DNA from 2 places in the Alkalibacterium putridalgicola genome. Region 2 is predicted to be linked to the other one. Evidence: riboswitches for the same ligand, from Rfam matches in the RefSeq annotation. Region 2 holds a riboswitch; the other holds the start of a gene.

Region 1 (16,152 bases), 460 kb from region 2:
CATGAATAAGCTGGATACTTTCAGTCACGAGGGGAAAGCGGGTCGGCGGAAAATGTGTGCTGATGTGTTCGACTAACGTGAAGATCCTTTGTTCCGCTTTATCGTTAGATGAAAGACGCTCACCGGCCAGTGCTTTGCCCAGACGCTGGTTGAAGTCGTCTTTAGTCTCGGGACTGATCATGGGATTATCCAGTAAATTATCGGTATAAGGATAAAGCATGCTGTAGGCATATATCGGCGGCGTCAGTTCAAGAGGAAGATTCCAGCATAACTGAAGGCTGTTCATGATCCAGACATTACGAAGAGCCTGAAACACTTCCTCGTGACTTAACTGGCCATCTTCTTTGCTGGCTTTAAAGATAAAGGCTTCAGCGACATCCAGATAACCCTGATCGATAAAGTGAGTCAGGAAGGGCCGCTCGAACAAAAGGTATTCCGCATCGATCGCGTGCATGGTCCCTGTAACGAGAACCTTCAATGCATTCAATGTTGAAGCAGACAATTCTGAAGGAGCATCCCTATGCTCCTTTATTTCAGGAAGATACGGTTCGATGTCATCCAAAAGCTTATTGATCAGCTTCTTAAGACGCCGCTCATTCCAGAGCTTTTTCCATAAAGGAACCGTTTTGAATCTGTCGGCAGGGAAGGGTCTTTCTTTAGTGTATTCACCCACAGCCGAAGCCATCAGTTCGTCTATGGGAATGGTATTGTTTGTATGTAGATGGAGTGCATCGATCAAGATAAGGACCTCCTTGTGCCAGGTTTAGTCTAATTATAACGCTAAGTTTGGATAAATAGTATAGAAAGCGACTGTAGCATAGAAGTTAACGGATCTCGACACGAGAACTAGCACTCTAATATCTTTATGGTCCATGAAACCGGAACTCAGAAGAGGAATACGTTTTGAATTACCGTTATGTGTCTTCATATCCGTATCTCGGTGGGGCAATCGCGCCCCAGTTCAGGTTATACGTCTCTATTACCGGAACTCGGCAAGACTGTCATGCGCCAGTTCCTATTATATACCCCTATAGCCGCAACTCAGTAAGACGACCACGCGTCAGTTAATGATATACATCGTTATAACCGATACTCAGCAAGAAGATCACCCATCAGTTCCAGTTATACGCCTCTATAACCGCATCTCACCAATACACTCACACTCGAGTTCCTGTTATATGCGCGTATAGCCCATACTCATCGGATAACAAGCCAGTGACTTCCTGAAATAGACGTCTATTCCCTTAACTAAAAAGCCAACTGAACACTGAGTCTTTGAAATACAGAACTTTTTCCTCAGATAGTTTTCATATCGAGAAGGGTAGAGATCCATAAACGTGCTTCAAACTGATTTTATTCATCATTTTGTTTATAAGTGTATGGATTAACCAAACAGAATAGCGTAAAATACAAATGTTGACATCTTTTGTACGTTGTTAACATGTATAGACCTTAACTAACTAAAGAAATAGTATATATCATTATCTACATAGAGAAAGGAAACTGAATTATGGCCTATGTTATAGCCAAAAAACACGGAAGAAACGGGTCCGTTGCTTATACATATGATTCAGCTGACATACAACTGATCAGCGACCTGGAACAGGAATACTTGAATCGCGATATTGATATCTTCATCACTTCCGAGATATGCAATAAAAAAGAATTTTTGCCCGTATTCAATGTGGGACATTTTGAATTGTTTATCGAATCGATCAAAAAAGTCCTGAAGTAAACGAATACTGACGCGCCAGTATATGTAAGCACTTCTGTAGAAAAAGCAAAAGCTGATCCTTGTCAGTTAAAACACGATGATCCTATTCCGCCACACAGGAGTATAGGATCATCGTGTTTTTCTTTATATACCTGTGCACTCGTTTACTTAACTATATGCGAGTGGCTCTTTGAAAACCGGCATTCACTGAAACTTGCCCAGGAGCCTCAGATAATATTGAAGTATAAATAAATCATCGGCGTTACTCAGAGACAATGTAGTCAGTTCTTCGAATTTAGCTAACCGGTAAAGGAGGGACTGTCTGTGGATACTTAATTCACGTGACGTTTCACTGGTATTCAAATTCGTTTTGATATACACGATCACTGTCTGGATGAGGTCCATGCCATTTTCGTTATAGCGGTCATTCTGTATGATCACATCCAAAAGGGCATAGGCTTGTTCGCGCACTTTATGGCGTGGCGTCATCTGGTTGATCAGGCTGGTGATACGGCTTTGCCTGAAGTCCAGACGCGAGATGTTCAAGTCCAGTGCTTGTTCCAGAGCGATTTTTGCTTTCCGGTATTGTTCGGGGAAGGCATTTTTTTCTGACGTGCGTTCCGCAATGCCCCAGTGATATCTGAATGAGGGATCCATTTCTGAAAGGACCTTTTCGATCTCGTCAAGGAGGGCCGTCGTATTCAGTTCCGGCTGATTTTCCAGAAACAGAATAAATCTATCGTTTTTGAAACTGATCATAGCCTGAATGTTTTTCTCCTGCAGCAGACCGATGATTTTCTTTTCGACCTTTGTTATCGTCAGCGAACTATAATTTTCCGCAGCATGATCGACTGAATGAATCTTCAGAAGCACACAGAAGTAGAGCGCATCCATGTTGAAACCAAGTTGAACGCCTTGATTCACTATCTCCGGTGTCGTGTCTTTTTCGATAGCCAGTTTCCAGATATAATCATTTTTGAGTTTCAGCCCTGTTATATTGATGACTTCCTCTTTTTCAAACCAGAGGGACAGGGGGACATTGATATAATGGTTCAGAAGGTCGATGTCGACTGGCTCTTCATCTGTATGGGGAGATTCAGCAATATATAAATAGCCATACAAGGTGCTGTTTACTTTTATTTCTATTTCATGAAAGGCTTCTGCATCGTCAAAAATGTAGCGCCCTTTTTCATTTTTGTGCTTATCCGTAATTTTAATGGAATGACCGGTCGACACGGCAACGCGTTCGGCTACATGTTCCAGCGATTCATCCATAAAATAAAGCTGAAGCAGTTTTTCCTGCAGCTTGATGCATGTGGATTCGTTATGTAAGTCCTTTGCTTTCAGTTCCTTTGTCACAGCCTCGATGACATCAGAAAAACGCACGTTCCAGGGGATCTCTATTAGCGGGAGCTGGTGCGCATTCGCCAAGTCGATGACGTCCGGGCTGAGTTCGTTCTGTGAACCGGGTTTGAAAGAGAAGATGAGGGCTGCAGCCTTTGCCTGATAGACATCTTGTATGAATCGGGTCAGTTCAGCCGTATCGTCCAGGGCGGCCGCTGTCGAGATAACGATCTCGTTCTCACGTACAAAGCCTTCTACAGGAGGTTCCTGGACAGAGATATAATCAACCTTTACTTCTGAAAAATCTTCTGGTTCATTGATTACCGTGGCGTCTTTCAGGATGTCCATATCCATGATATCTTTAAGAGTTAACATTTTTTCCTCCTACAATGTGTAGTACAAACCGATTGATAATTCCTTCACTATTGTACGTTGATGAAGCGTTACCGTTAGTATATCATAAGGTTAATCAAAGAAACAAAGAGAAAAGAAAGCAGATGATAATGAACGAATCAAATTTTTTCATCAAAAGATGTAAGCGGAAACAATACTGACCTATCGATTTCGACAAATTGATAAACCATCACTACAAATTAAAAAATACGAAAATGGAGGAATAGAAAATGGGAATGAATACAGACTTGTTACATTCAGCACAAAAACACGCGGTGGTAGAAGGAAGCTACAAGCCATCAGCCATGACTCACGTGAGCCCGATCTATCAAACATCCACATACATACTGAAGGATTTTGATAGTGCTGTCCACTTGAACCAGAACGTGGACGAAGGGTATGTCTACACTCGCTTTGGCGGACCTAACGCTGACGAACTGGAAAAAAGAATGGCAGTCCTTGAAAAAGGCGACGCTGGACTGGCCGTTGCTTCAGGTATGGGCGCTATCTCCATCGCTGTCATGAGTTCACTGAAAGCCGGCGACCATGCTGTCATCGGTGATGTTATCTACGGCTGCAGCTACACCTTGTTCGCACAAGTTCTGAACAACTACGGGATCGAGATCACTCGAGTCGATACAACTGATCCGCAGAACATCAAAGACGCCATCAAGGAAAACACGAAAGTCGTCTACGTGGAAACACCTGCGAACCCAACGCTCAAGATCACAGACATTAGAGCTGTCGCTGACATCGTAGAAGAACACGAAGGTATGACATTGATCGTTGACTCAACGTTCGCTTCACCTTATCTGCAGAACCCACTGACACTCGGGGCACACCTGGTCGTTCACTCAGCAACGAAATTCCTGGCTGGACATGGTTCCGTTACAGCTGGTGTGATCGTCGGCGACAAGAAACGCATCGACCGCTGCCGCATGCCATATCTGCAGACGCTTGGCTCAGTCATCGACCCGTTCGGTGCATGGCAGGTCACACAAGGGATGAAGACTTTGGGCATCCGCATGGAACGCACGTGTCAGAACGCAATGAAGGTCGCTGAATACCTGGAGAAACATCCAAAGATCACGAACGTTTATTACCCAGGACTTGAAAGCCACCCGACACACGAGATCGCCAAAAAGCAAATGAACGGCGGCTTCGGCGGCTTGATGAGTTTCGACTTGGACGGCGGCATGGATTCAGTCCGTACCGTGATGAACAACATGAAAGTCTTCAGTCTGGCCACAAGTTTAGGCAACGTCGACTCGCTGATCCAGCACTCACCATCCATGAGTCACTTCGACATGTCGCCTGAAGAAAGAGAAGCATCAAGCATCTACGACGGACAGATCAGAATCTCTGTGGGTATCGAAGATGTGGAAGACTTGATCGAAGACCTGGAACAGTCACTGGCCCTTATCTAACACAAACTAAAAAATAAATAAACTGCTGACCTGACCCTGCGTGTCAAGATTTACGGCATGCAGGCAGGCTCCAGTTAAAGGATATGACAGGAGGATAAAATCTATGGCTCAAAATGTATTGGATTTAACTGTTTTAGAAGAAGAGATCTTGTCTCACCATGATGAACTGATCGAACTGCGTCGTGACTTTCACCGTCACCCGGAACTGGGGACGAAAGAGTTCCGCACCTCTGAAATCGTCGAGAAATACCTGAATGACCTGGGTATCCCGACTCAGCGCATGTTCAATACCGGTGTCGTTGGCTTGATCGAAGGACCGAAGCCCGGCAAAACGATTTTACTGCGCGGAGATATGGATGCGCTTCCAGTAACGGAAGAGACTGATCTGCCATTCAAATCAGAGAACCCTGGTGTGATGCATGCTTGTGGTCACGACGGTCATACGTCTATGCTGATGATCGCAGCCAAAGTCCTGAAGAATCACCAAAGCGAACTGAAAGGTAACGTGAAACTCGTCTTCCAGCCAAACGAAGAAGAAGAAGGAGCCAAGTTCATGGTCGAAGAGGGCGTCCTTGAAAACCCTAAAGTCGACGCTTCCTTCGGTGTCCATCTCTGGTCGCAGGTGGAAAGCGGCAAGATCGGCATCCAGTCCGGACCGGTCATGGCAGAAATGTTTATCTTCAAGCTGATCTTGAAAGGTCGCGGCGGACATACGTCAGCTCCTCACGAAGCCAAAGATCCCGTGCCGTGTGCAGCGAACATCATCACGTCAGCACAAACCTTGCAGACACGTGAGATCTCCGTTCTTGATCCAACTGTTATTGCTTTCGGCAAAGTGGTTTCTGATGGGTCATATAATGCCCTAGCCAACACAGTAACAATGGAAGGCACGCTGCGTTACTTGTACGACGGCGACGATGATACGCCTCAGCATCCACGAAAACGGTTCAGACGTCTGATCGACGGAATCTGTGCGGCCCATGATATCGACTACGACATCGAGATCGTGCCAAGCAGCTATTCAGTCATCAATGATGAAGACAGTGTGGCCTTCTTGAAAGAGCGCGTGCTGCCTAACTTCACCACAGCGGACCAGATCCAGCCTTACTTCTGTCTTGCCGGAGAAGACTTCTCCGAATTCATCAACCGCAACAACGTACCCGGTGCGTTCGTCTTTATCGGTACGGGTGATGAAAGCAAAGGGACCACGTATCCGCATCATGCACCAAACTTTGACATCGATGAAGATACACTGATCACCGGCGTGAAGTTCCATGTCCATTCAGCCCTGGAGTTCTTGAAATAATCTACAGCCTTAAACTATAAAAAATACAATTTTAAAGGAGTGCAATACAATGACAATGTTTCCAAGAGAAGAATTCATGACCCGTTTAGACAAAGTGAAAAAGAGCATGAAAGAGAAAGATATCGATGTCCTTTTGATCACTGACCCAGCAAACATGTGCTATCTGACTGGCCACAATGCCTGGTCATTCTACGTCCATCAGATGGTTCTGGTCGACGTGAACGAAGAAATGCCTTACTTCATCGGACGATACATGGATGCTTTCAGCGGCGTCGTGAAAACGACTTACTTAGACGAAGCGCATGTCCGTGCTTACAGCGATGATCACGTACAGAGCTTGACCAAGCACCCAATGGACTATGTCGCTAAAGTGGTTAAAGAACTCGGCTTAGACAAGAAAAACATCGGTCTAGAGATGGACAACTATTACTTCACAGCCAAAGCTTACGAGCAGCTGCAAAAAGGCCTGCCGGATGCCAACTTCAAAAACGGCGACTTGATCGTCAACTGGGTCCGCATCGTGAAATCACCAGCAGAAATCAAACTGATGAAACGTGCCGGCAAGATCGTTGAAAAAGCCATGCAGGCAACGATCGACACCATGGCTGCCGGAGTGCGTGAAAACGACGTCGTTGCGGCTATCTACAACGCACAAATCAAAGGAACAGAAGAGTTCGGCGGCGACTATACAGCGATCGTGCCGATGCTTCCTGAAGGCGAAACAGCCGGTGCACCGCACTTGACCTGGTCTGACAAGAAATATCCGGACAACACTGTTGTAGCGGTCGAGATCGCAGGTGCACACCAGCGTTATCACTCACCACTTGCGCGTACGATCGCTATCGGCGAACCAAGCGAAGAAGTGAAGCGAACAGCTGACATCACGATCGAAGGACTGAACGCTGCTTTGGAACAGTTCAAGCCTGGCAACACAGCAGAAATGGTCGAAGCGGCCTGGAACAAAGTGCTCAAGAAACACGGCTTCCATAAAGAGTCACGCATCGGCTATTCAATGGGCCTCAACTTCCCGCCTGACTGGGGCGAGCATACTGCCAGCCTGCGTCCTGGAGACAAAACTATCTTTGAGCCTGGCATGACGTTCCACTGTATTCCAGGTATGTACTTGGACAACTTCGGCGTATCGATCAGTGAATCGGTCGTTATCACGGAAGACGGCTATGAAACATTGGCTAACTTCCCACGTAAATTGTTCACTGTTTAAACAAATTGTGTAGACTGCAAAGGAGTACCCGAATCCGACTCGCTGCACCGTCAGATATCTCTTATTAAAAACAGCATACGCCCTTTGCGGTACCGTCATCCTGCAAACGGGCGTGTTTTTAATAAAGTATTCAGTCCATCTGTCTACTTTAAAGGGATCGCTGATGACAGGAAACGCAAGGTCACTTATTTTGAACTTAATCATATTTAAAGGAGCTATTATTATGAAAGAAAAAAATAGAAGTGTACGACCGTCCTTTGTTTTAGCTATGACAGGTGCAATGATCGCTTATTATATCGGGGCGTCGACAGGGACTGGCCAGGAATTCTTCCAGTCGTACGGGACGCACGGCATCATGGGCATCCTGGGGGTCGTGATCAACCAGATCTCGATCGCAGCACTTGCCTTTGTCGTTATCTTTGTCGCCAAGAAACACAAACTATCAGAACCTAAAGACGTCTTTATCTGGTTCTTAGGAAAGTATGTCGGGACAGCGGTCTATTACTACACGGCAGCTTTTGTCTTTTTCACACTGCTCCAGCTCATCTCGGGAACGGGTTCGATAGTGAATCAGTTCTATGGTCTGCCATATATCGTCGGGTCGACCGGGCTTGTCCTTCTGCTGATCATGTCTGTCCTTGTCGGGTTCAAGAAGATGATCGATATCATCAGTAAAATTGCACCGTTTATTCTTATCGCAATGATCCTGGTATTCGTCATCAGCCTGATCGATCCGGTTGACGGTATCGCCGGCGGTTCAGAACTTATCCTGGCAAATCAGGATGTCTTCAGAACCAGTGATTCCTGGCTCGTCTCAACGGTCCTGCATCACTCTTATCTGATTTTATTCCTAGTTCCTTACTTTGTCAGCACGTATACTGTTGATCCAGATGCGTCCAACCGTGAAACCGTGACCTGGCTGGCCGCTGCCTTTATCATTCTGGCACTGCTCACAGGCTTAATGATCACTTCTCAGGTCGCCAACATCAGTTTAGTTATCGGAGCTGCTGCACCGAACGTGAGCGTCGCAATGGCACACACACCAAGACTGGCTGTTGCTTTAGTCGCCATGATCGTGGCTGCTTCTTATACAACAACAGCACCGATCGCTCTGATCGCAGCGGACTACTTTGCCGAGCGCGGCACAACGCGTTACAAGATCACCGGTATCCTCATTATTCTGCTTGCCTTTGGTATCAGCTTCCTGGGATCTTACGCTCAAATCATCAATGTACTGATGTCTGTTTCCGGACGTATCGGCTTAGGCGTGTATGCTGTGGCCATCGCCTACCGACTTTATAAGCTGGTCGTGACTTCTAGAAAAAAGCAAGTCAAACTAGTTAAAAAAGCTTAAGGTAAGTCATCACGGTTAGATAAATACGTTTAAGCCAGAAGAGGAATGAACCTTTTATCTTTCTCTCTGGCTTATTCCTATTCAATGCCAACTTAATAAGGAGATCATCATATGAAAAAAATACTATCGGTCAATGCAGGGAGTTCCAGTCTGAAATTTCAGCTCTTTAAAATGCCAAACGAAAAGGTCATTGCCAAAGGACTGATCGAACGGATAGGCTTGAGTCATTCGATCATTTCTATCGCTTATCATGCCGACGGGGAAGAAAAAAACTTTAAACAGACGAAAGATATCGCCAATCACGAGGAAGCCGTGGATCTCCTGTTCAAGCTGTTTTATATCTTGTCGATAGTTAATGACAGCAGCGAGATCAAAGGGGTAGGGCATAGAGTGGCATCAGGTGGGGAACTGTTCCCGGATTCTGTAGTGATCACTGAAGACGTCATCGATCAGATCGACTCGCTGGGTTATCTGGCTCCTTTGCATAACCCGGCTCAGGCAAAAGTCATCCGTTCATTCAAAGACGTGCTGCCTGCAACGCTCATGGTCGCTGTGTTCGATACGTCCTTTCATGCCACGCTGCCTTCAGAGAACTATCTCTACAGTATCCCTTATGAATACTATGAGAAATACGGCGTGCGTAAATATGGTTTTCACGGAACGAGTCACAGTTATGTCGCCAAACGTGCGGCAGAGCTCCTAAACAGACCGATAGAGGATCTGAAGATCGTGACGTGTCATCTTGGAAACGGTGCCTCGGTCGCTGCTGTTGAAGGCGGACGTTCGGTCGATACATCGATGGGTTTCACGCCCCTTGCCGGTCTGACGATGGGGACACGGTCCGGAGATGTGGATCCGTCTATCCTGCCATTCCTGATGGAAAAACTTGGACTTGATGAGGTCGATGACATGATCGCTATCCTCAACAACAAATCCGGCCTTTTAGGCTTGTCCGGTATTTCAAGTGATATGCGCGATATCGAAACGGCTGCAGTATCCGGCAACGTCCGGGCCAAACTGGCATTAGAGATATTCGTCAACCGCGTTCAGAAATATATCGGAAGCTATATGGCTGAAATGAACGGGGCAGATGCGGTCGTCTTTACCGCAGGGATAGGGGAGAACTCGTCGAGCATCCGACAGGCGATCGTCAGTGGACTGTCCTGGTTCGGCATGGAGATAGACGAGCAGAGGAATGACACGCGTAAAGAAGCGATCATCTCGAAAAAAGGGGCAAAAGTCGCTGTCTTGAATGTGCCGACAAATGAAGAAATCGAAATCGCACGACAGGTGGAACGCTTAGGCGAAGGAGTAAAAATATCAAACTAAAAAGGGGTTTTTAAAATGAAAAGACTATCTGCAGAAAATGGACCAAAAGCCATTGGGGCGTATTCTATCGCAACACAAGTGAAAGACATGATCTACACTTCAGGACAGCTGGGCATGGATCCCAGCACGGGTTCACTCGTTGATGAAACGATCGAGAGCCAGACCGAACAGGCCTTGAAAAACATCAAAGCAATCCTGGAAGAAAACAGCAGCAGTATGAATAGAATCATCAAAACTACTGTCCTTTTAAAAGACATCAGCGATTTCAAAGCCTTCAACGCCGTCTATGCCGGCTTCTTTGAAGAAGGGGAGTATCCGTCAAGAACCGCCTTCGAAGTGGGGGCTTTACCACTGGATGCCCGAATCGAAATAGAGGTCATCGCCTTAACGAATGAAGGTTAACGGTCACTGACTTTAAAAAAGGAGTGGAAACATATGAGTGAACAGGTATTAGTGATCAACGACTTGCCCGGCGTCGCAAAGGTTGCCGGCATGTCCAATCTGCCTATCTTAGAAGCAGCTCAGTTCGAAGTCGCCTTGCTGCCGACCTTGCTGCTGTCGACGCATACCTTGGGTTATCCCGGTATCGTGAAGCACTATTTGAATGAATCCTTTGATGCGATACTGGCTCACTGGAAAGATCTGGATATCCAATTCAAAGGGACACTGACCGGTTACTTTGCGGACAGCAGGCAGATAACCACGGTGATCGATTACCTGGACTCTGTGGATCGTGCCATGCCGGTCATCATCGATCCGATCATGGCTGATTTCGGCAAACTGTATGCAGGCTTCAGTGAAGATTTTCCTGAGAAATTCCGCAAGCTTGTTAAGTACGCCGACATTATCGTTCCCAACTTAACTGAAGCCTGTCTGATCACCGATTACCCGTATTCAGACGACTTGGGACCGGAGGATTATCCAAAGATCGCTCAAAAGCTATGTGACTTAGGGGCAAAAAATGTGGTGTTGACGAGCGTTTATCAAAACAGAGACAAGCGCGAAGGAGAGACAGGGTATTATATTTACTCCGAGGACAGCAAACCTTTTTACCATATGCACGAAAAAGAGGATGTGTGGTTCAAAGGCGTCGGTGACATTTCAGTCAGTTTCATCACCGCTTATTATCTGCTGGGTTACTCAGTCAAAGAAGCGGTCATTAAAAGCTCGGATTATATCGAAAAATCACTGCGACACAGCACGACCGTCGAGCGTGATCCAAAGCTTGGCATTTATTTCGAACCGATCATTCCAGAATTCTCAAACGAGATCGATGAGATACGCCGCAGTCTTTAATAAAGCTTCACCCTGTACCATTCAGTTTATCAGCATCTCTTGAACTGGATAGAGGTGAGGGAGGAGGGGGGAGAAGAGGAGACTCTTCTCTTTTTCTATTTCTGACAGCATGTCTGACAGGACTTAAACGTTGACAAATAAGCGTTTATACGGTATCTTATAGCTAATCACATAAACACCTTATCAAGAGCAAGCGGAGGGAATTGGCCCTGTGAAGCTTCAGCAGCAGACCGTAACCGGCACTGTGCTAAATCCAACAAGAGAAATCTTGAAAGATGAGTCCAACGCCTTCAGGCACGACTTTATTTCAAGTGGTGCTTTTTTTGTGATTTAAATTGAGAAAAGGAGTTGGTAACATGTTTTTAGATGAAAGAATAAACCATGTGCATTATGCTTTGGACCGTCGTGAAGCGCTTTTGAGGTCGAAAATTGACCGACGTTTTCCAGTATCGATTTTTGTCGTTTACAGACGGGTTTCTAAAGTTGAAGAAATGCGTGACGAATTGGACCAGATTAAGGATGCTTTGATAAGTGACCGTGATGACGCACTGGAACGCTTGGATAAAGTCGAAGAAACTCTTTTTGGCGCGCTGTGATTACTATTCGAGTACTGTATCAGTATAGACAGCTGAAATCGTCATAGAATGCACGTGAAACCATCTCAACGACTAAGTTTATAGCTAATCGTCGTCGAGATGGTTTTTATTTTGGGATCACTGATCGACTGATTGAACTGATTGAAATGATTCATTGATCTGATAAAGGATTTATTGATGGATTGACCATTTCAGCAGATATTCTGGTCTAAAACATTAAATAATGACTGGAATCAATTTTTTAAAAAATACAGTGAGATTCAGAAAATACGAAGAATAAAAATATCTGGAATAAAATCAGATCGGCAGCAAAGAAAGCCTCAAAAAAATTCAACTTTACTGATCGAGCAGAATATATGATAGATTTCTTGTAAGTCTCAGGCCGGTGACAGCGCTTCGGATTTATTTCTCTTTTAAGTTGAGTTAACGACAATAAATAACACATAAATCCATGATTAATCCATGATTTATCTTAAGTAAAGAAATTTATAGGAAAATAAAGCAATAAATAGGGGATTAATTCAATTTTTAACGTATCTTGACGGCTGGTTTCATTTTCTTTATTTTAGTTTACATAATATATATTATACCAAGTAGATTATATGAGATAAGCCTCTCTCGGGATCATTATAGATCAAATTCAAGTCTCTCTTGATTCCGTTCTGAATTGAATTCAATTCAACCTGATTTACAGCTGTTTTATTTAATAATTATGTATGATTTAGTTTTTTCTGTCTATCGTATCATTTCAAACTGCTGATTTTATTTTTATAATTTTCTATCGTAATAATTTCCATCTGTCGCGTTTGTCTCGCTTTGCATGACTTCGGATTCAATTCCATCATTTCAGCAAGCTTTACAAGCTGATTTCAGTTCGATCCACGTATGATTAGCCATCAGCGTTTCATAGAATCGTCCTGAATATCTGCGCTGATCCGTATTTTTCTAAATGATCTATTATTTGCTGCTCGTGCTGGACAAAGTCAAAACTTTGAATTTTCTTCTATTTTACATCATACACACTCTTGATCATCTGCTTTCAGATTATGATTTGTTTATTCATCTGGCTGTCTATGTTGGCTTCACTGTTTAAAAGTTGATTTACAGTTACTATAGTCGTGATTATTTTTTAACAAATCGTAATAGTTACGATTTGAAACTTCTTCTCTTTATTCATACTTTTATTACACTTAAACCTTTAAATAGAAAAAGATCATCCGCAGATGATCTTTCCTATCAAGTACTTAATGAAACTTATATCTGGTCTCGTTTAATATTTTCAAACTTTTTACCTCTCGCCAGTTCATCGATCAGTTTGTCTAAATAACGGATCTCCTGCATCAGCGGATCCTCGATTTCTTCTACACGGATACCGCAGATCACACCTTTGATCGATCGACGTGCAGGGTTCATTTGAGGTGCTTCGGCAAAAAACGTTTCAAAGTCATTATCTTTTTCCAGCTGCTCTTCCAAGCCTTTTTGCGTATAGCCTGTCAGCCAGCGAATGAGTTCATCCACTTCATCCTTTGTCTTGCCTTTTTTCTCTGCTTTTTTTACATAATTTGGGTAAACTTTCGAAAAACTCATAGTAAATATCCTGTGCTTCGCCATTGATTTAATCTCCTTTTCTCCTGATTTTTTGCTGTTTTGCTGATACTGGACTTGATCACACTTTTAAACCGTCGATAAATCATTAACTAGGAATTATGACTTGCTCAAAGACTGATCTGTCGTCACTGTATCATTATTTAACCTATACGACCGAGTCACTGCTAGCTAAGGGATGAGTCTGTTACTCTCTGTTTAAAATGACAAGGTCAAATGCGACAATATGTGGAGTTTGTCATTTATAAGGAAAAATGACAAGGTCATCATTTAGAAAAGTCTGGGTCTGTCATTTCGTCAGTCTCATGACCATCTCAAAACACAATAGTCGCTGACTCTGTCACTTTGATCGTTCCATATTTAAAACTACTGGTCCTTACTCATAATACTCCTTCATTTTACCATACATCCACTTCTAACAACGTTTGTTTACGCCTCTTCCCTCACCTTCGTGCTGACTCATTGCCCAAAATCGCCGTCACGAACATTTGTTCATGTTCTATAAATAAAAAAGAACTTCTCCAAAGAGAAGCCCTTTTCCACTACAATCCTTAGTTCATATCACTTGCGGTAACGTTTTTCTGTGTATCTTCAACGCGAGGTTTCCATAAGCCCATAACGACTGCTGTAATAATGGAACCGATGAGTAACGCCACAATGAACAGCAGTGGATTCTCTCCGATACCGACAACGAACAATCCGCCGTGAGGTGCTGGTATAGAAACGTTCCATAGTTGAGTCAGTCCGCCACCGACGGCCGCACCTAAGATAGATGAACCGATGACACGCAATGGATCTGCGGCTGCGAACGGGATCGCTCCTTCAGTGATGAATGAAGCGCCTAAGACAAAGTTGGATAATCCAGACTGTCTTTCAAGATCAGTAAACTTAGACTTGAATAATACTGTAGAAATCGCGATTGCAAGTGGTGGGATCATACCACCGACCATTACCGCGGCCATCAGTGCACCCTCGCCTGTATCTGTAAAGATACCGATCGAGAAGGCGTAGGCTGCCTTGTTTACAGGACCGCCCATATCTACAGCCATCATGCCGCCTAGAACTGCGCCTAAAACGACTGCATTCCCTGTTCCCAGGTTGTTCAGGAAGTCCAGCATCGCATTGTTGATAACAGCGAAGAATGGACCGATCAGGAAGAACATCAGTAAACCGACAACTAATAGACCGAGTACTGGATAAAGTAAGATCGCTTTAAGACCTTCAAATGTTTTCGGTACATTTCTGAGCATTTTCTTGATCCAGTTCATCACGTAACCGGCAACGAAACCAGCAACCAGTCCGCCTAAGAAGCCGGCATTACTGTTAACGGCCAGTAAACCACCTGCCATACCGGGAAGTAGGCCGGGACGGTCAGCAATACTGTAGGCAATATATCCAGCCAATATCGGAATAAGGAACTGGAAAGCAGAACCTCCGATAGAGTTCAGTGATGTAAAGAACACACTGTCAGATCCTAATAAAGATTCAAATAAGAATGATACAGCGAGTAAGATACCACCACCGACAACGAATGGCAGCATGTGGGAGATCCCGTTCATCAAGTCTTTATAAACCGACTGCCAGACAGATCCGCCTTCATCCGTTTCAGATGAACGTTCTGAACTGTAGCTCTCTCCAGAATCAAACACAGGGGCATTGCCTGTACTGGCTTTTGTGATCAGCTCTTCAGCTTTTTTGATCCCGTCAGAGACTGGACGCTGAACTAAAGGTTTGCCGTTGAAGCGAGCCATGTCTACCTTCTTGTCTGCGGCGACGATGACACCGTCTGCGCGTCTGATCTCCTCTTCTGTTAACTTATTCTTGGCCCCGTCTGTTCCGTTTGTTTCCACACGGATCTCGACGCCCATCTCCGCTGCTTTTTTCTTCAATGAATCTTCCGCCATATAGGTATGGGCGATACCCGTTGGACATGCGGTGACAGCGACGACGAATTTCTTGCCTTCTTCATGGGCCTGCGCTTCTGTCACTTTTTCTTCTTCCTGGCTTTCGTCAAAAATAGTCTGTACGTCTTCCGGCGTCTGAGTTGTTTTCAAAGCCTGGACGACATCTGCATCCACGAGACGTCTTGATAGTGAAGCCAGCACTTCCAGGTGCAAGTCATTCCCGCCCTCTGGTGCAGCGATCATAAAGAAGATCTCGACCGGCTGTCCGTCCAAGGCGTTATAATTCACCCCGCTGGATGATTTTGCAAATAAGACAGCTGGTTCTTTGACCGCTTTGTTTTTCGAGTGAGGCATGGCGATCCCGTCGCCTAAACCTGTTGACGTCTGCGCTTCACGGGCCATGATCCCTTCTTTAAAGGTATCAAAGTCACTGACAGCTCCTTCATCCACGAGACGTTTGACCATCTCGTCGATAGCGGATTCTTTTGTTCGGGCCTTCAGATCCATGATCATCAAGTCTTTTTTCAGGACATCATTTATCTTCATTTATTTTTCCTCCCATTTTTCAATTGTGATTTGTGGTAAGAGTTTATCTATTTCTTCCTTTTTAGCCAGATCTTCCTTGAACGCTGTCGCACTGCCGCAGGCCAGGCTCATCTTGA
Region 2 (16,152 bases):
AGCGCAACCCTTATTGTTAGTTGCCAGCATTCAGTTGGGCACTCTAGCGAGACTGCCGGTGATAAACCGGAGGAAGGCGGGGATGACGTCAAATCATCATGCCCCTTATGATCTGGGCTACACACGTGCTACAATGGATGGTACAACGAGTTGCGAGACCGCGAGGTTTAGCTAATCTCCTAAAGCCATTCTCAGTTCGGATTGCAGGCTGCAACTCGCCTGCATGAAGCTGGAATCGCTAGTAATCGCGAATCAGAACGTCGCGGTGAATACGTTCCCGGGTCTTGTACACACCGCCCGTCACACCACGAGAGTTTGTAACACCCGAAGTCGGTAGGGTAACCCTTTATTGGGAGCCAGCCGCCGAAGGTGGGATGGATGATTGGGGTGAAGTCGTAACAAGGTAGCCGTATCGGAAGGTGCGGCTGGATCACCTCCTTTCTAAGGATATTGCCATTAGGGCAAACGGAACCTTGCACAGGTTGCTTTTACTTTGTTTAGTTTTGAGGGATACTTTTCCTTCAGACTTTGTTCTTTGAAAACTAGATAGTTGATTTTATAACAAACACAAATGTTAAGAAACAACACCGAGAAATAGAAATTGAGAACAGTTTTGTTTTAAGACGAAACTCTCATCGCTATAATTACCCTTAACCGTCAGGTTAAGTGAATAAGGGCGCACGGTGGATGCCTTGGCACTAGGAGCCGATGAAGGACGGGACGAACACCGATATGCTTCGGGGAGCTGTAAGTAAGCTTTGATCCGGAGATTTCCGAATGGGGGAACCCATCACTTTTCATCAAGTGATATATCCATAGTGAATACATAGCTATGGATAAGGTAGACGTGGGGAACTGAAACATCTCAGTACCTGCAGGAAGAGAAAGCAAAATGCGATTCCCTGAGTAGCGGCGAGCGAAACGGGAAGAGGCCAAACCAGAAGGCTTGCCTTCTGGGGTTGTAGGACTGGCGACATGGACAAGCGAGAATAGCAGAAATAACTGGAAAGTTATGCGAGACAGGGTGAAAGCCCCGTATGCGACATTCAACCTTGCCTAGCCGGGATCCTGAGTACGGCGGAACACGAGAAATTCCGTCGGAATCCGGGAGGACCATCTCCCAAGCCTAAATACTCCCTAGTGACCGATAGTGAACCAGTACCGTGAGGGAAAGGTGAAAAGAACCCCGGAAGGGGAGTGAAACAGCACCTGAAACCGTGTGCTTACAAGTAGTCAGAGCCCGTTAATGGGTGATGGCGTACCTTTTGTAGAATGGACCGGCGAGTGACGATGTCATGCAAGGTTAAACCGAAGAGGTGGAGCCGCAGCGAAAGCGAGTCTGAATAGGGCGTAGAGTATGCCGTCGTCGACCCGAAACCAAGTGACCTACCCATGTCCAGGGTGAAGGTGCAGTGAAATGCACTGGAGGCCCGAACCCAAGTATGTTGAAAAATGCTGGGATGAGGTGTGGGTAGCGGAGAAATTCCAATCGAACTTGGAGATAGCTGGTTCTCTCCGAAATAGCTTTAGGGCTAGCCTCGGATAATATGCATCGTGGAGGTAGAGCGACTGTTTGGACTAGGGGCCCTTATCGGGTTACCGAATCCTGATAAACTCCGAATGCCACAGATGTAGATCCGGGAGTCACACTGCGAGTGATAAGATCCGTAGTGGAAAGGGAAACAGCCCAGACCGTCGGCTAAGGTCCCCAAATTCTTGTTAAGTGGAAAAGGATGTGGGGCTGCTTAGACAACTAGGATGTTGGCTTAGAAGCAGCCATCATTTAAAGAGTGCGTAATAGCTCACTAGTCGAGTGGCCCTGCGCCGAAAATGTACCGGGGCTAAACAAGATACCGAAGCCACGGATAGAACCAATGGTTCTATGGTAGGAGAGCGTTCTAAGGGCGTTGAAGCAAGATCGTGAGGACTTGTGGAGCGCTTAGAAGTGAGAATGCCGGTATGAGTAGCGAAAGACGGGTGAGAATCCCGTCCACCGAATGACTAAGGTTTCCTGGGGAAGGCTCGTCCGCCCAGGGTTAGTCGGGACCTAAGCTGAGGCCGAAAGGCGTAGGCGATGGACAACAGGTTGATATTCCTGTACCAGTCTGCTTTGTTTGAGCAATGGAGGGACGCAGGAGGCTAAGATGTGCACGCTGCTGGAATAGCGTGTCCAAGCAACAAGTCTGAGAAAGAGTCAAATGCTTTTTCTCTTAAGGACAAGTTGTGATGGGGAGGGAAATTAAGTACCGAAGTATCCGATGTCACACTGCCGAGAAAAGCTTCTAGTGAGAAGTAGGCTGCCCGTACCGCAAACCGACACAGGTAGTCGAGGAGAGAATCCTAAGGTGATCGAGAGAACTCTCGTTAAGGAACTCGGCAAAATGACCCCGTAACTTCGGGAGAAGGGGTGCTGACCAATTGGTCAGCCGCAGTGAATAGGCCCAAGCGACTGTTTACCAAAAACACAGGTCTCTGCTAATTCGTAAGAAGATGTATAGGGGCTGACACCTGCCCGGTGCTGGAAGGTTAAGAGGAAGGGTTAGCTTCGGCGAAGCTCTGAATTGAAGCCCCAGTAAACGGCGGCCGTAACTATAACGGTCCTAAGGTAGCGAAATTCCTTGTCGGGTAAGTTCCGACCCGCACGAAAGGTGTAACGATTTGGGCACTGTCTCAACGAGAGACTCGGTGAAATTATAGTACCTGTGAAAATGCAGGTTACCCGCGACAGGACGGAAAGACCCCATGGAGCTTTACTGTAGTTTGATATTGAGTGTCTGTACAGCTTGTACAGGATAGGTAGGAGCCTATGAAGCCAGGACGCCAGTCTTGGTGGAGGCGTTGGTGGGATACTACCCTCGCTGTATGGCCACTCTAACCCACGACCGTTAACCGGTCGGGAGACAGTGTCAGATGGGCAGTTTGACTGGGGCGGTCGCCTCCCAAAATGTAACGGAGGCGCCCAAAGGTTCCCTCAGAATGGTTGGAAATCATTCGTAGAGTGTAAAGGCAGAAGGGAGCTTGACTGCGAGACCTACAAGTCGAGCAGGGACGAAAGTCGGGCTTAGTGATCCGGTGGTACCATATGGAAGGGCCATCGCTCAACGGATAAAAGCTACCCTGGGGATAACAGGCTTATCTCCCCCAAGAGTTCACATCGACGGGGAGGTTTGGCACCTCGATGTCGGCTCATCGCATCCTGGGGCTGTAGTCGGTCCCAAGGGTTGGGCTGTTCGCCCATTAAAGCGGTACGCGAGCTGGGTTCAGAACGTCGTGAGACAGTTCGGTCCCTATCCGTCGCGGGCGTTGGAGATTTGAGAAGAGCTATCCTTAGTACGAGAGGACCGGGATGGACACACCGCTGGTGTACCAGTTGTCAAGCCATTGGCATCGCTGGGTAGCTATGTGTGGACGGGATAAACGCTGAAAGCATCTAAGCGTGAAGCCCCCTTCAAGATGAGATCTCCCATTCCTTTAAGGAAGTAAGACCCCTGAAAGATGATCAGGTAGATAGGCTGGAAGTGGAAGCATAGTGATATGTGGAGCGGACCAGTACTAATCGGTCGAGGACTTAACCACCAAAGGTGGCTTAAGGGTAAGATGCGGTGTTGTAGAAAAACGTTGTGTGTACGTAAAATCAACTGTCTAGTTTTGAGAGAACAGAGTTCTCAAAAAAATAAAAAGAAGAGTCACTGTGCGGTGACGATGGCGGGAAGGACCCACCTGTTCCCATTCCGAACACAGCCGTTAAGCTTCCCAGCGCCGAGGATAGTGAAGGGTTTCCCTTTGTGAAAGCAGGACGTTGCCGTGCAGACTTTTACTTTTTATGTTACACTGGAGGCTTAGCTCAGTTGGGAGAGCATCTGCCTTACAAGCAGAGGGTCAGCGGTTCGAGCCCGTTAGCCTCCATTTCATTTTTAGAGCCGTTAGCTCAGTTGGTAGAGCATCTGACTTTTAATCAGAGGGTCGCTGGTTCGAGCCCAGCACGGCTCATATATTGTGAGAAGCAAGCGGATGTGGCGGAATTGGCAGACGCACTAGATTTAGGATCTAGCGCTTCACGGCGTGGGGGTTCAAGTCCCTCCATCCGCATAAGTGTTTCTCCATAATATTAAGCCGGCTTAGCTCAGTTGGTAGAGCAACTGATTTGTAATCAGTGGGTCGAGGGTTCAACTCCTTTAGCCGGCATATTTTTTTTGCGGAAGTAGTTCAGTGGTAGAACATCACCTTGCCAAGGTGGGGGTCGCGGGTTCGAATCCCGTCTTCCGCTTTCCAATTCTTATATTTGAGAGTTATCCCAGGCCGGGGTGGCGGAATTGGTAGACGCACAGGACTTAAAATCCTGCGGAGAGTTTTCTCCGTGCCGGTTCGACTCCGGCCCTCGGCATCATCTATGCATAATAGATCACGCACCCTTAGCTCAATTGGATAGAGTACCTGACTACGAATCAGGCGGTTAGAGGTTCGACTCCTCTAGGGTGCATGTAACAAAGAAAGTACGGGAAGTAGCTCAGCTTGGTAGAGCACCTGGTTTGGGACCAGGGGGTCGCAGGTTCGAATCCTGTCTTCCCGATGTGTTAAAATGGCGGTGTAGCTCAGCTGGCTAGAGCGTACGGTTCATACCCGTGAGGTCGTGGGTTCGATTCCCTCCGCCGCTATGGAAGCGGACCTTTAGCTCAGTTGGTTAGAGCAAACGGCTCATAACCGTTCGGTCGCAGGTTCGAGTCCTGCAAGGTCCATTTTAACCATTACTATTATCGCGGAGTAGAGCAGTTGGCAGCTCGTCGGGCTCATAACCCGGAGGTCGCAGGTTCGAGTCCTGCCTCCGCAATGTCATGGCTGTTGCTTCTTTAGAAGCTTACAGACATGATACACTCGAGCGTCAGCTCGCAGTGTGTCCGAATTAAAGCATTTCAAGGTCCCGTAGTGTAGCGGTTATCACGCCTGCCTGTCACGCAGGAGATCGCGGGTTCGATTCCCGTCGGGACCGTTGATATGCGGGTGTAGTTTAGTGGTAAAACCACAGCCTTCCAAGCTGTTGTCGGGAGTTCGATTCTCCTCACCCGCTTTATACAAAATGTATAATAAAGTTATTTGGGGCCTATAGCTCAGTCCGGTTAGAGCGCACGCCTGATAAGCGTGAGGTCGGTGGTTCGAGTCCACTTAGGCCCATTTATATCAATAATTATTATTGGTATGGGGAAGTACTCAAGTGGCTGAAGAGGCGCCCCTGCTAAGGGTGTAGGTCGGTTTAGCCGGCGCGAGGGTTCAAATCCCTCCTTCTCCGTTTTTTCTTTTGTATATGCAAGGCCCCTTGGTCAAGCGGTTAAGACACCGCCCTTTCACGGCGGTAACACGGGTTCGAATCCCGTAGGGGTCATCATACAACACTTGAGGTGTTGTATATTATTTTACATGGAGGATTACCCAAGTCCGGCTTAAGGGAACGGTCTTGAAAACCGTCAGGCGTGTCAAAGCGCGCGTGGGTTCGAATCCCACATCCTCCTTTGCCATGATTGTTGCTTCTTCAGAAGCTTACAAGCATGGTACACTCAGTCGTTAGACTGCAGTGTCTCATATTCATGACTGTTGAAGCTTCAGCGATTACAGGCATGATACACTTGGACGTAAGTCCACAGTGTTTCTTTTAAAAATGATTGTTGCTTCTTCAGAAGCTTACAAGCATGATACACTCAGTCGTTAGACTGGAGTGTTACCTATGAAAAAAGGTCCCGTAGTGTAGCGGTTATCACGCCTGCCTGTCACGCAGGAGATCGCGGGTTCGATTCCCGTCGGGACCGTTTTTTTATTTGGCGCAGTAGCTCAGTTGGTAGAGCAACGGATTGAAGCTCCGTGTGTCGGCAGTTCGACTCTGTCCTGCGCCATCATACAAAAAAGACGACAGTAACTGGCAATCCGCCTCTTACTTGTCGTCTTTTTTTTGGGTTCTACGTCAACTAACGTTGGTGAAGAATAATAGCTAAATATTTTTAAGTTATCGGAGAGTACATCTCAGCTACCTAGGCAGCTGATGTGTGCTCTTCATTTTTTTTGACAGATTTCTGTTCTATTTGTTGATTAAGCTTGAAGTGCAATATGATTCGATTTTTGTAATTGGCAAAGTTGCGGTAGCCGTAGGCTACTCGGTTCAGGACCTTTATTTTATTATTGATGCCCTCGATCAGTCCGTTGTTGTACGGATAAATAAATGTATGGCATATCGCGCTTAGATGTTTTCTCAATGTCCGTAAGCTTGTCTTCATTTGAGGGGACACATCCGGTGAACAGGGCTGATTCAATATAGCCGACAATTGTTCAAAGTCGTTCGCTTCAACGGCCGCGATGATGGACTGATACAAATTATAAGTGGTCTTGAGAGTTGAATCATAATTCAGTATTTCCGATAGGATTGCTGCTTCTGTTCGTTGACCGAAAAGACGGTAGAAGGTATAGGTCGTGTAAGTAATATTTTTTTCTTTCTTAAGTAGCTTCTTCCAGTAGCGTTTTAACCGTCGATACTTTTTCTGATCTTCGCCATTTGAGTTATTCAGTTGGTTCATTATTGTCACCCGGGTCTTGTTCATGGAGCGATTAATAAGTTGGATGATGTGGAAACGATCGATGATGACATGAGCGTTAGGAAATAACGTGGGTATGAAGCTGATATAACTGGCATTCATGTCTATCGTTATCGTCTTCACTTCACTTCTTTGCTTGAGGCTGTATCGTGATAAAAAGTGTTGAGTGACATGACGACTGTCTTTAGCTGGCAAGATATCCAGAATATCGCCCGTCTCCGCATCAATGTATTCAAAGGCCATGCGCCCACTGGCGTATTTAAATTCGTCAAAAGACAAGTTTTTGGGAAGTGAATGATAATGTGGACGGTAACGTTCACCTTCCGCTGTAAGGACACGTTGAACACTCGCTTCTGAGACATTAGTGTGCTTGGCTATATCTTTGATTGAGCGGGTTTCACCGGATTGAGTCAAGATTTGTGCTTTTATGTAGTTCGAGATGAAGCAGTTACGTTCAACGACGGGAGTTCGAGCAGTAAAACTTTTACCACAGCCCTTGCACATAAAGCGCTGTTTTCTGATACGTAAGTATGTAGGCAAAATTCCTGCCATGGGAAAGGTTACCCGAGAGGTCTGAGTGCCGTTTTTATAGATACTGAACCCTACATTGGGTGCCTCGCAGTGTGCACATCCTTTAGGGACGTAGGACAATGTGCAGTCAATGAACTTACATTTTCTCCCCTTGAAGTCACCTTTGGTGACGCAATTATCGGAAAAAGTTAGATGTTTATCTTGAATATCTAGAACGTTTCGCATATCATTTGAAGTAGGCAAGTGAGTTCCTCCTTAGGTGATGTTTTCGTCGACTATTATTCTACAGGAGAACTCACTTGTTTTCTAATATAAACAAAAAGACGTTAGTGAGATTCTCTCTCACCAACGTCTTTTATTGTACAACCTTTTTTTGTCTATCAAGTACTTTTTCGTTTTAGAAAGTGTTTAACGAGTGCTGTAATTAGTAAAAATGTTGTGACAACGGCAGCTATTTTTAAAGTCACTGATAATGAGAGATAACGGACCTGGAGATAATAGGACAATAGATTGAAGATGATGACTGTTACATACGAGTACAGAAAAGTATACAGGTGTTGTAGCTTCATGGTATTAAAAATTGTCTTTGTCTGTATAAAGAATGTCAGAATCAGAAAAATAGGTAAGAGAAAGAAAGAAAAACGCATACTAAAATAAAGTAAAATCACAACATTCATAAATATAACGAAGGCTCTTACTTTTTCAGATTCTGGATGATCGTGTAGTCGCTTTAACAATACTTGTGTAGTTGTATAGATCATCAATACCGCTAAAGGCAGTATTGCAATTTCAGTTTGCATGTATGCAAATAGAGCGCCTATGATTGTTGTGGTCAATGGATAGAGTCTATCGAATTTGGTTAGGGTATGGTTTTGAGACATGTATTCACTACTTTCAAAAGAACTTGTTTTGAACTGTTTTTTCATTTTACCATATTTTCCAGTTAAATAATAAGGCGACTTGATACTGAATCTTATTTAAATTTCAATGAATATTGATGTATTATATGTTAAAATGGTAGAGGTTTACAATGAATTCCCGATAGGACGGCCACAACCGGTCGGAAGCCTTGTAACCGCAAATTAAGGGGGAATAAAAATGACAGAAAAAAGACTATTTACTTCTGAATCAGTTACTGAAGGACATCCGGATAAAATAGCAGACCAGATCAGTGATGCTATTTTAGATGAGATACTCACTAAGGATCCGGAAGCCCGCGTCGCTTGTGAAACGATAGTGACGACTGGCCTTGTACTGATAGCGGGAGAAATCCGAACCGAAACCTATGTAGATATGCAGAAAGTTGCAAGAGATACGATCAGAGAAATTGGCTATACCCGAGCCAAATATGGTTTTGATGCGGATACATGTGCGGTGCTCGTTTCCATAGATGATCAGTCACCCGACATTGCAGTGGGTGTTGATGATTCGGTAGAATATAAATCTAAAGTTCATGATGAATTAGATAAGATAGGTGCCGGAGATCAAGGACTAATGTTTGGCTATGCAACGAATGAGACAGAGGAATTGATGCCTCTTCCAATCTCTTTAAGTCATAAACTGACAAAACAGCTGGCATCAGTGAGAAAAAGCAAGGAACTTGGTTACCTCAGACCTGATGGTAAAGCACAAGTGACCGTTGAGTATGATGAAGACGATAAACCGTTCCGTGTAGACGCTATTGTTATCAGCACTCAGCATCATCCGGATATCACTTATGAAATACTTAAGGAAGACATATTGGAAAAAGTGATCAAACCAGTTATTCCTGAAGAATACCTCGATGAAAATACTAAGTATTATATTAATCCAACAGGTCGCTTCGTCATAGGAGGGCCACAGGGAGACGCCGGCTTGACAGGCCGAAAGATTATTGTGGATACTTATGGTGGATATGCACGTCATGGCGGGGGGGCCTTCTCTGGTAAAGACGCCACGAAAGTCGATCGATCAGCGAGTTATGCTGCAAGGTATATTGCCAAGAATATAGTTGCTGCAAATCTGGCTGAGAAAGTTGAAGTGCAGTTAGCTTACGCAATCGGTGTGGCTCAACCGGTGTCCATTTCTATTGACACTTTCGAAACAGGGAAGGTAGCTAACTCAGTATTGATCAATGCTGTCAGAGACATATTTGATTTGAGACCAGCCGGAATCATAAAAATGCTGGATCTAAAACGACCGATCTACAGACAAACGGCTGCATACGGTCATTTTGGCAGAACCGATATTTCACTGCCATGGGAAGAGACAGATAAAGTTGATGAACTGGTCAGGTTCGTAAAATAAAGTCACTGGGATACGGGATTTCTTAAGGGATCCCGTATTTTTAGTACTTTAAATTAGAATTGATCAGCATCTTAACGGAGGAAAATATGATAAAACTAAAACAGGGAATATACTTGCATATTCTACCTACGACTAAATTCAAGACTTTATCGATACAACTGAAATTCAGATCACCACTTGGAGCTGATCAGATCACCAGGCGCACGCTATTAGCCAATATGATGGATATCAACAGTAAATATTACCCGACACAGATAGACTTTAGAAAAAAGCTAAGTGAGTTGTATGGAGCAAGTTTTTTTACTGATGTTTCACGATATGGCAACTACCATGTTTTATCACTACACATGGACTGTATAGATGAGGAAATCATTCAAGAAACTGGTGTTTTTGAAAAGGTGATGGATTTTATGCGTCAGGTGATTTTTTTCCCTAACGTATATAATGGGGCATTTCATGATGCCACTTTTAAAAGAGAAGTAGAAAAGTTAAGAGATGACTATTTATCAAGGTACGATGATAAAGCAGTGTATGCAGATGATAAATTGAACACATTGTATTTTGATTCACCTGAGCATCAAATGCTGAGCTATGGCCAGATTTCTGATTTGAATGATGTGGCTTCATCAGAAGTTTATGAGACGTATCTAAAAATGATCCATGAAGATCAAATCGATATTTTTATTGTGGGAAATGTGTCTGAACAGGAAGTCCTCTCATCCTTGCAGGCATTTGATTTTCATCCTAGAGACCCTGAGTGGAGAGACCCTTTTTATAAATTAAATAGACATAGAGAGTTAAAAGAAGAAACAGAGAGTCATGATATCAATCAGACTATACTGACTATGGGGTTTTCGACACCTGTCTATTACCAAGAGGATTTTTATTGCACAGGTTTAGTGTTTAATGGACTGTTTGGCGGGATGACTCATTCAAAGCTCTTTCAGACTATAAGAGAAGAAGAAAATATCGCTTATGCCATTTCAAGTGATATCGATGCATTTAGAGGGTTATTATCTGTTGAAGCAGGTATCGAATTTAAGGATATGGAAAAGACTCAGACAATCATACTGCAACAACTGAAGGAAATGCGTGAGGGGCGTTTTACAGATTATGAGCTGTTTCAGACAAAAGAATTACTTAAGAGTGAACTGCATCAAATCGATGATTCTCCCCATGCAATGATCGAGAATCGTTACAGTTTGTCTTTGATCGGAAAAGGGGATTTGACCATAAAAGACTGGATAAGAAGGATCGACAGTGTGGAGAGAGAAGACGTGTCTCATCTGGCAGAATCGATAAATCTTGAAGCGATATTTAATTTAATTGGGGAGAACAACTAGTGGATATAAAGACATACGCAGAATTAAATGAGGTTATTTACAGTGAACGATTAAAAAACGGACTGACCGTTAAGCTTGTACCGAAAAGTGACTATAATAGTGTCTACGCTGTTTTGTTTACTGAATATGGATCCATTGACCATCGATTCATACCAAGAGGAGAAAGAGAATATCATGCCTTTCCTTACGGTGTCGCACACTTTCTGGAACATAAACTTTTTGAGACCAGGAAAGGAGATATTTCACAGGTATTCTCTTCTCAAGGGGCATCAGTAAATGCCTATACAAGTAATACAAAGACGGCCTTTCTTTGCTCGTTTACCACTAATGGCAGGCAAAATATCGAAACGCTTCTGGATTTCATCCAAGACCCTTTCTTCTCTCATCAATCAGTTGAAGATGAAAAGAGTATCATATCACAGGAAATCCAAATGTATAAAGATGATCCGGAGTGGGCCCTGACCCAAGGATTGATTGAAAACTTATATCCTGAGCATCCTGTACGTATTGATGTTGCAGGGACAACTGAAAGTGTTCAGTCAGTTACTGTAGAGATGTTGAAACAGAATTATCAGACATTTTATCATCCAGACAATATGCAGATGATCATAGTCGGGAACATAGATCCAGCTGAAACACTTCAATGGATCAAGGATAATCAGACAAAGAAAGTCTTTCCACTGCCAATGAAAATAGAGCGCCGTATAAAAACTGAGGCAAAAGAGCCGATCACAAAGTCCAGAGAAGTTCATTTATCCGTAAACTTGGCGAAGGTAAGTGTGGGGGTCAAAGGTCATTACTATAAGTTGAATGAGAGAGAAGCTTTCCGGCATGTCATTTGTATGGAAATTATCCTGGATTTACTTTTTGGTGAAACCTCGGCTACTTACTTATCCTTGTATAATGATAACCTGATCGATGATAGTTTCAGTTATGATTATGTTTTTGAGAGAGGATTTGATTATGTCAGTATAGGTGGAGATTCCAGAAATCCAAAAGAGCTGGCTGGAAGTATTCAAAATATACTGTTGAATACTGGCTTAAATCCTGATTTGACGTTTGGACACTATTCTATAGTAAAGAACAAACTGATCGGTGAATACATTCAGGATCTGAATTCTCTTGGTTACATCGCGCATCAGTTTATCGACCTGCCCTCTGATAAGGTCTCTGTTTTTGACTATCTCTCTGTATTGAAGTCGATTACTTTTGAAGAGTTGAAGGTGGTTGCTGAATATTACTTTAAATCTGAACGTATTTCTGTCTTTACAGTCAAACCAAAGATGGATTGAGGATTGAGGGACGTATAAGTTCGAACTGATGATTCACTCATTTTTGAATAATTAAAAAGTCTGTAAAACAATTTTAAAAAACCTTTAGTTTTAATCCTTTGGATGCTCTATACTCGCTTTATTTCGTATGGTATACTTTGAGAGATGGGATCCGATTAAATGGAATCTTTCATTTAGTATTTTTCTCAATCAGAATATTTCGTTAAAGTATTATGCTAGGTAGGTGAAATCGATTGAACGAAATAGGAGATAAACTTAAAGAAGCAAGAAAAGCAAAAGGATACACACTTGATGACTTACAACAAAAGACTAAAATTCAAAAACGCTATTTAATCGCTGTTGAAGAAGGCAACCTTGATGTTTTGCCCGGCAACTTTTATGCTCGTGCTTTCATCAAACAATATGCTGATTCTGTCGGTTTAAATGGTGACGATCTGATAAGAGAACATATGGATGCGTTACCTCAGACCAACAACAGTAATTACTCAAAAAGTGTTCATAAAACACAGACACGATCAAAAACTAAAAACAGTGGCTTTGTAGCTACTCTTAGAGATAGTCTTCCGACGCTGCTTATCGTTCTGCTGGTTATTGCGATTGTATTTGCAATATATTTGGCCATTACAACGGGTAGCGATTCTGACCTTGATTCTTTTATCAATGAAGACGAACCCTCAACAGTCATTGAAGTGGATGACAATGAGGAAGCTGCTAGTGATCCGGAGGAAGAATCTGAAACTGAAGAAGTGAATGACGAACAGACTGACACTGATACTGAAGAAACTGCAGATGAAGAAGAGTCTGTTGAAGACCAGTCACAGACGTTGACTGAAGTCAGCAGTACAGAAACGTCCACAACATACACTGTATCCGGACCACATCCTTCTGAACAGACCATTATTTTGAATGCTGAAGGCGGCGATTCCTGGTCAAGCATCACTATCGACGGGGAAACAGCTTCAGGGCTCATCGCTGATGGTGAATCCCTTTCAGGTTCCTTTGACGAGAATGTAGCTGAAGTAAGTATCGTTATAGGGAATGCTGCTGTCACGACTATCGAGTTGAACGGACAGGAAGTGCCATATAACACGTCAGAAGCTGAAGCAGTGAGACAAGAAGTTACTATAGAATTTGAATAAACAGTCCTTTTAGACCAGTGTTTGAAGCTTGACAACTGGTCTGTTTTTTAGGAATCCGGAGGTTTTGACAGTGAATTTACCGAATAAAATAACCCTTTTTCGTATATTTTTAATTCCGATTTTTATCATTATTTTGGTTTTACCCTTTGAATGGGGAACTCTCGAAATACTTTCTTCAAATATAGAAATCAATTATCTGATTGCAACTATCGTCTTTTCAATAGCAAGTTTTACTGACTGGCTGGACGGATACTTAGCAAGAAAAATGAATATCGTCTCGAACTTCGGCAAATTTGCCGATCCTCTGGCTGATAAAATGCTGGTCATGACGGCGCTGGTCTTCCTGATCGAATTTTCTTTGGCTCCAGCCTGGATCGTTGCCATCATTGTTTCCCGTGAACTGGCGGTGACCGGTCTGCGTCTGCTGCTGGTAGAGCAGGGTGGGCAGGTCATGGCCGCCGGCTGGCCTGGTAAAATAAAAACAAATACACAGATGCTGGCGATCATCTTTTTATTCCTGGATGATTTTCCGCTTGCCTTTACAGGGATCCCTGTAGGTATCTTGTTATTATACATCTGTCTATTTTTCACCATCTACTCGGGTGTTTTATATTTCTATGAAGCCCGTTTCGTTTTTAAAGGAACATTTTCAAGATGAAAATTAAATAAAAAAGAAGCTCGAAAAGTCATTTGTACTTTTTGAGCTTTTTTAATTGAAATAGCTAAAATCGAAAAAAAGTTTGCGCTTATGCTAAAATAAAAAGTGAGAAATTATTTAACTGGACAATAGTTATATTAGGAGGAATCACAGTGCGAGCTGAAATCATCTCGATCGGAACAGAACTTTTACTCGGGCAGGTCGTGAATTCGAATGCGGCCTTTATATCCAGGGAACTGGCGGCATTGGGAATAGAAGTCTATCATCATGTCACTGTTGGTGATAACCCCGACCGCCTGACTGCAGCTGTGAAAGAGGCAGAAGAACGTGCGGATCTGATTGTTCTGTCAGGAGGACTGGGACCGACAGAAGACGATATCACGAAACAGACGATGTCTAATCATTTGGATATGGATCTGATCCTGCACGAGGAGACAGAGGACCGGATCATTACTTATCACAAGAACTCAGATTTTGAAATGCCTGAAAACAATCAGCTCCAGGCACTGATACTGGCTGAGTCCACTCCGCTGAAAAACGATACAGGACTAGCTGTAGGTATGATGCTGGATCATGGTGACCATCAGTATGTCCTACTTCCAGGGCCCCCTGATGAACTTCAACCTATGGTCGAGAATCATTTGAAAGATGAACTGATCAAACGGCTTCTTGACAAGCAGGTCCTTGTGTCACGTGTGCTTCGCTTTTTCGGCATAACTGAAGCTCAGTTAGCGAAGAAAATCGAAGCAGTAGTTAAAGGTCAGACAAATCCTACAGTAGCTGTGTATGCCAATGAGGGAGAAATAACTGTAAGGATCACTGCACGGGCAGAAACGGAAAAAGAAGGTAACCAGTGCATTGATGAAGTCGAGTCGCAGATACTGGAACCTCTGACTGATTACTTTTTTGGCTATGGAGAAAAAAAGCTGGATGAAGTTGTAAGAGATTTACTCATGGAGCAGGGCTTGACCATTACTGCAGCAGAAAGTCTGACTGGCGGAGCCTTTCTGAGCTCGATTACGTCGGATATATCAGCTGGCTCAGTATTTGAAGGAGGCATAGTTACTTATAGTACAGAAAAAAAACATGATGTTTTAAATGTTTCTCAAAAAACCATCGACAACTTTGGAGTAGTCAGCCCGGAATGTGCCATAGAAATGGCTGAAAATTCCAGGAAAATGTTTGAGGCAGATATTGGAGTGGGCTTGACTGGTGTAGCAGGTCCGGGGTCTTTGGAAGGGCAGATACCAGGTACTGTTTATATTGGCCTGTCATACAAGGGAAACACCTCCTTTGCCAAGCATTTTCATTTCGGTTACAAGCGCAACAAAAACCGGCGACTCGCTGTTCTGAATGCTCATGATATGGTAAGACGTCTTATATTAGATAAGCCGATCGAAAAACGGCTAAATTATGACGAAGATCAGTAAAGCGAATAAATGTTCGAAAAACACTTGATTTTTTACTCCTTGAAGCTTAAAATATAGAGAGTAAAGAACAAGATAATCTCGTATTAGATAGTGATGATTACAGGAGGAAAATAAATGGCAGATGATCGAGCAAAAGCGTTAGAAACAGCACTGAAAAAAATAGAAAAAGCTTACGGTAAGGGTTCTATAATGAAAATGGGAGAAAAAGTCGATACACAGATCAAAAGTGTTTCAAGTGGCTCACTCGCATTGGATGTAGCTCTAGGTATAGGCGGGTATCCTCGTGGAAGGATCATTGAAGTATATGGACCCGAGAGTTCCGGTAAAACGACGGTCTCACTCCATGCTATTGCATCTGTTCAGGCCAATGGCGGTATTGCCGCGTTTATCGATGCGGAGCATGCTTTGGATCCAAAATATGCTACTGCATTAGGTGTAAATATCGATGAATTACTTTTATCTCAGCCTGACACAGGGGAACAGGCGCTGGAAATCGCCGATGCCCTGGTTTCAAGTGGAGCGGTGGATATCGTTGTTATCGACTCGGTAGCGGCACTGGTTCCTAGAGCAGAGATCGATGGAGAAATGGGTGCCTCTCATATGGGCTTGCAGGCACGCTTGATGTCTCAGGCACTGCGTAAACTCTCCGGATCTATCAATAAAACGAAGACGATCGCCTTATTCATTAACCAGGTCCGTGAGAAAATCGGCGTTATGTTTGGTAACCCGGAAACAACACCTGGTGGACGTGCGCTGAAATTCTATTCTACCGTTCGTTTAGAGGTCCGACGTGGTGAATCCATTAAATCCGGTTCTGATATGACAGGGAACCGTACGAAAATCAAGATAGTTAAAAATAAAATCGCGCCCCCATTCAAAACAGCTATGGTCGATATCA

Evidence for each region. Region 2 has a riboswitch for S-adenosylmethionine ahead of metK (methionine adenosyltransferase). Riboswitches for the same ligand answer to the same signal wherever they lie in the genome.
Region 1: another riboswitch for S-adenosylmethionine. It lies ahead of AB4027_RS06415 (hypothetical protein); the one in region 2 lies ahead of metK (methionine adenosyltransferase).

Annotation. Positions count from the first base shown of each region.
Region 1 covers NZ_CP162615.1:1,351,873-1,368,024, forward strand. The annotation lists gene AB4027_RS06365 (class 1 isoprenoid biosynthesis enzyme) at 1-739, opposite strand, end outside; gene AB4027_RS06370 (DUF6718 family protein) at 1,511-1,735, shown strand; gene AB4027_RS06375 (PucR family transcriptional regulator) at 1,919-3,433, opposite strand; gene AB4027_RS06380 (PLP-dependent aspartate aminotransferase family protein) at 3,682-4,878, shown strand; gene AB4027_RS06385 (M20 family metallopeptidase) at 4,982-6,184, shown strand; gene AB4027_RS06390 (M24 family metallopeptidase) at 6,234-7,406, shown strand; gene AB4027_RS06395 (hypothetical protein) at 7,630-8,760, shown strand; gene AB4027_RS06400 (acetate/propionate family kinase) at 8,872-10,089, shown strand; gene AB4027_RS06405 (Rid family detoxifying hydrolase) at 10,105-10,491, shown strand; gene AB4027_RS06410 (pyridoxamine kinase) at 10,525-11,385, shown strand; SAM riboswitch class I at 11,563-11,667, shown strand; gene AB4027_RS06415 (hypothetical protein) at 11,742-11,981, shown strand; gene AB4027_RS06420 (DUF2200 domain-containing protein) at 13,236-13,592, opposite strand; gene AB4027_RS06425 (fructose-specific PTS transporter subunit EIIC) at 14,138-16,036, opposite strand; gene pfkB (1-phosphofructokinase) at 16,037-16,152, opposite strand, start outside.
Region 2 covers NZ_CP162615.1:1,807,245-1,823,396, reverse strand. The annotation lists rRNA gene AB4027_RS08690 (16S ribosomal RNA) at 1-441, shown strand, start outside; rRNA gene AB4027_RS08685 (23S ribosomal RNA) at 661-3,576, shown strand; rRNA gene rrf (5S ribosomal RNA) at 3,693-3,808, shown strand; tRNA gene AB4027_RS08675 (tRNA-Val) at 3,834-3,906, shown strand; tRNA gene AB4027_RS08670 (tRNA-Lys) at 3,918-3,990, shown strand; tRNA gene AB4027_RS08665 (tRNA-Leu) at 4,008-4,089, shown strand; tRNA gene AB4027_RS08660 (tRNA-Thr) at 4,113-4,185, shown strand; tRNA gene AB4027_RS08655 (tRNA-Gly) at 4,196-4,267, shown strand; tRNA gene AB4027_RS08650 (tRNA-Leu) at 4,299-4,384, shown strand; tRNA gene AB4027_RS08645 (tRNA-Arg) at 4,407-4,480, shown strand; tRNA gene AB4027_RS08640 (tRNA-Pro) at 4,497-4,570, shown strand; tRNA gene AB4027_RS08635 (tRNA-Met) at 4,582-4,655, shown strand; tRNA gene AB4027_RS08630 (tRNA-Ile) at 4,663-4,736, shown strand; tRNA gene AB4027_RS08625 (tRNA-Met) at 4,756-4,828, shown strand; tRNA gene AB4027_RS08620 (tRNA-Asp) at 4,915-4,987, shown strand; tRNA gene AB4027_RS08615 (tRNA-Gly) at 4,995-5,065, shown strand; tRNA gene AB4027_RS08610 (tRNA-Ile) at 5,095-5,169, shown strand; tRNA gene AB4027_RS08605 (tRNA-Ser) at 5,196-5,284, shown strand; tRNA gene AB4027_RS08600 (tRNA-Glu) at 5,306-5,377, shown strand; tRNA gene AB4027_RS08595 (tRNA-Ser) at 5,415-5,504, shown strand; tRNA gene AB4027_RS08590 (tRNA-Asp) at 5,726-5,798, shown strand; tRNA gene AB4027_RS08585 (tRNA-Phe) at 5,810-5,882, shown strand; gene AB4027_RS08580 (ISL3 family transposase) at 6,018-7,331, opposite strand; SMK box riboswitch at 8,127-8,207, shown strand; gene metK (methionine adenosyltransferase) at 8,205-9,392, shown strand; gene AB4027_RS08570 (M16 family metallopeptidase) at 9,479-10,735, shown strand; gene AB4027_RS08565 (M16 family metallopeptidase) at 10,735-12,027, shown strand; gene AB4027_RS08560 (helix-turn-helix domain-containing protein) at 12,261-13,166, shown strand; gene pgsA (CDP-diacylglycerol--glycerol-3-phosphate 3-phosphatidyltransferase) at 13,237-13,824, shown strand; gene AB4027_RS08550 (competence/damage-inducible protein A) at 13,977-15,254, shown strand; gene recA (recombinase RecA) at 15,369-16,152, shown strand, end outside.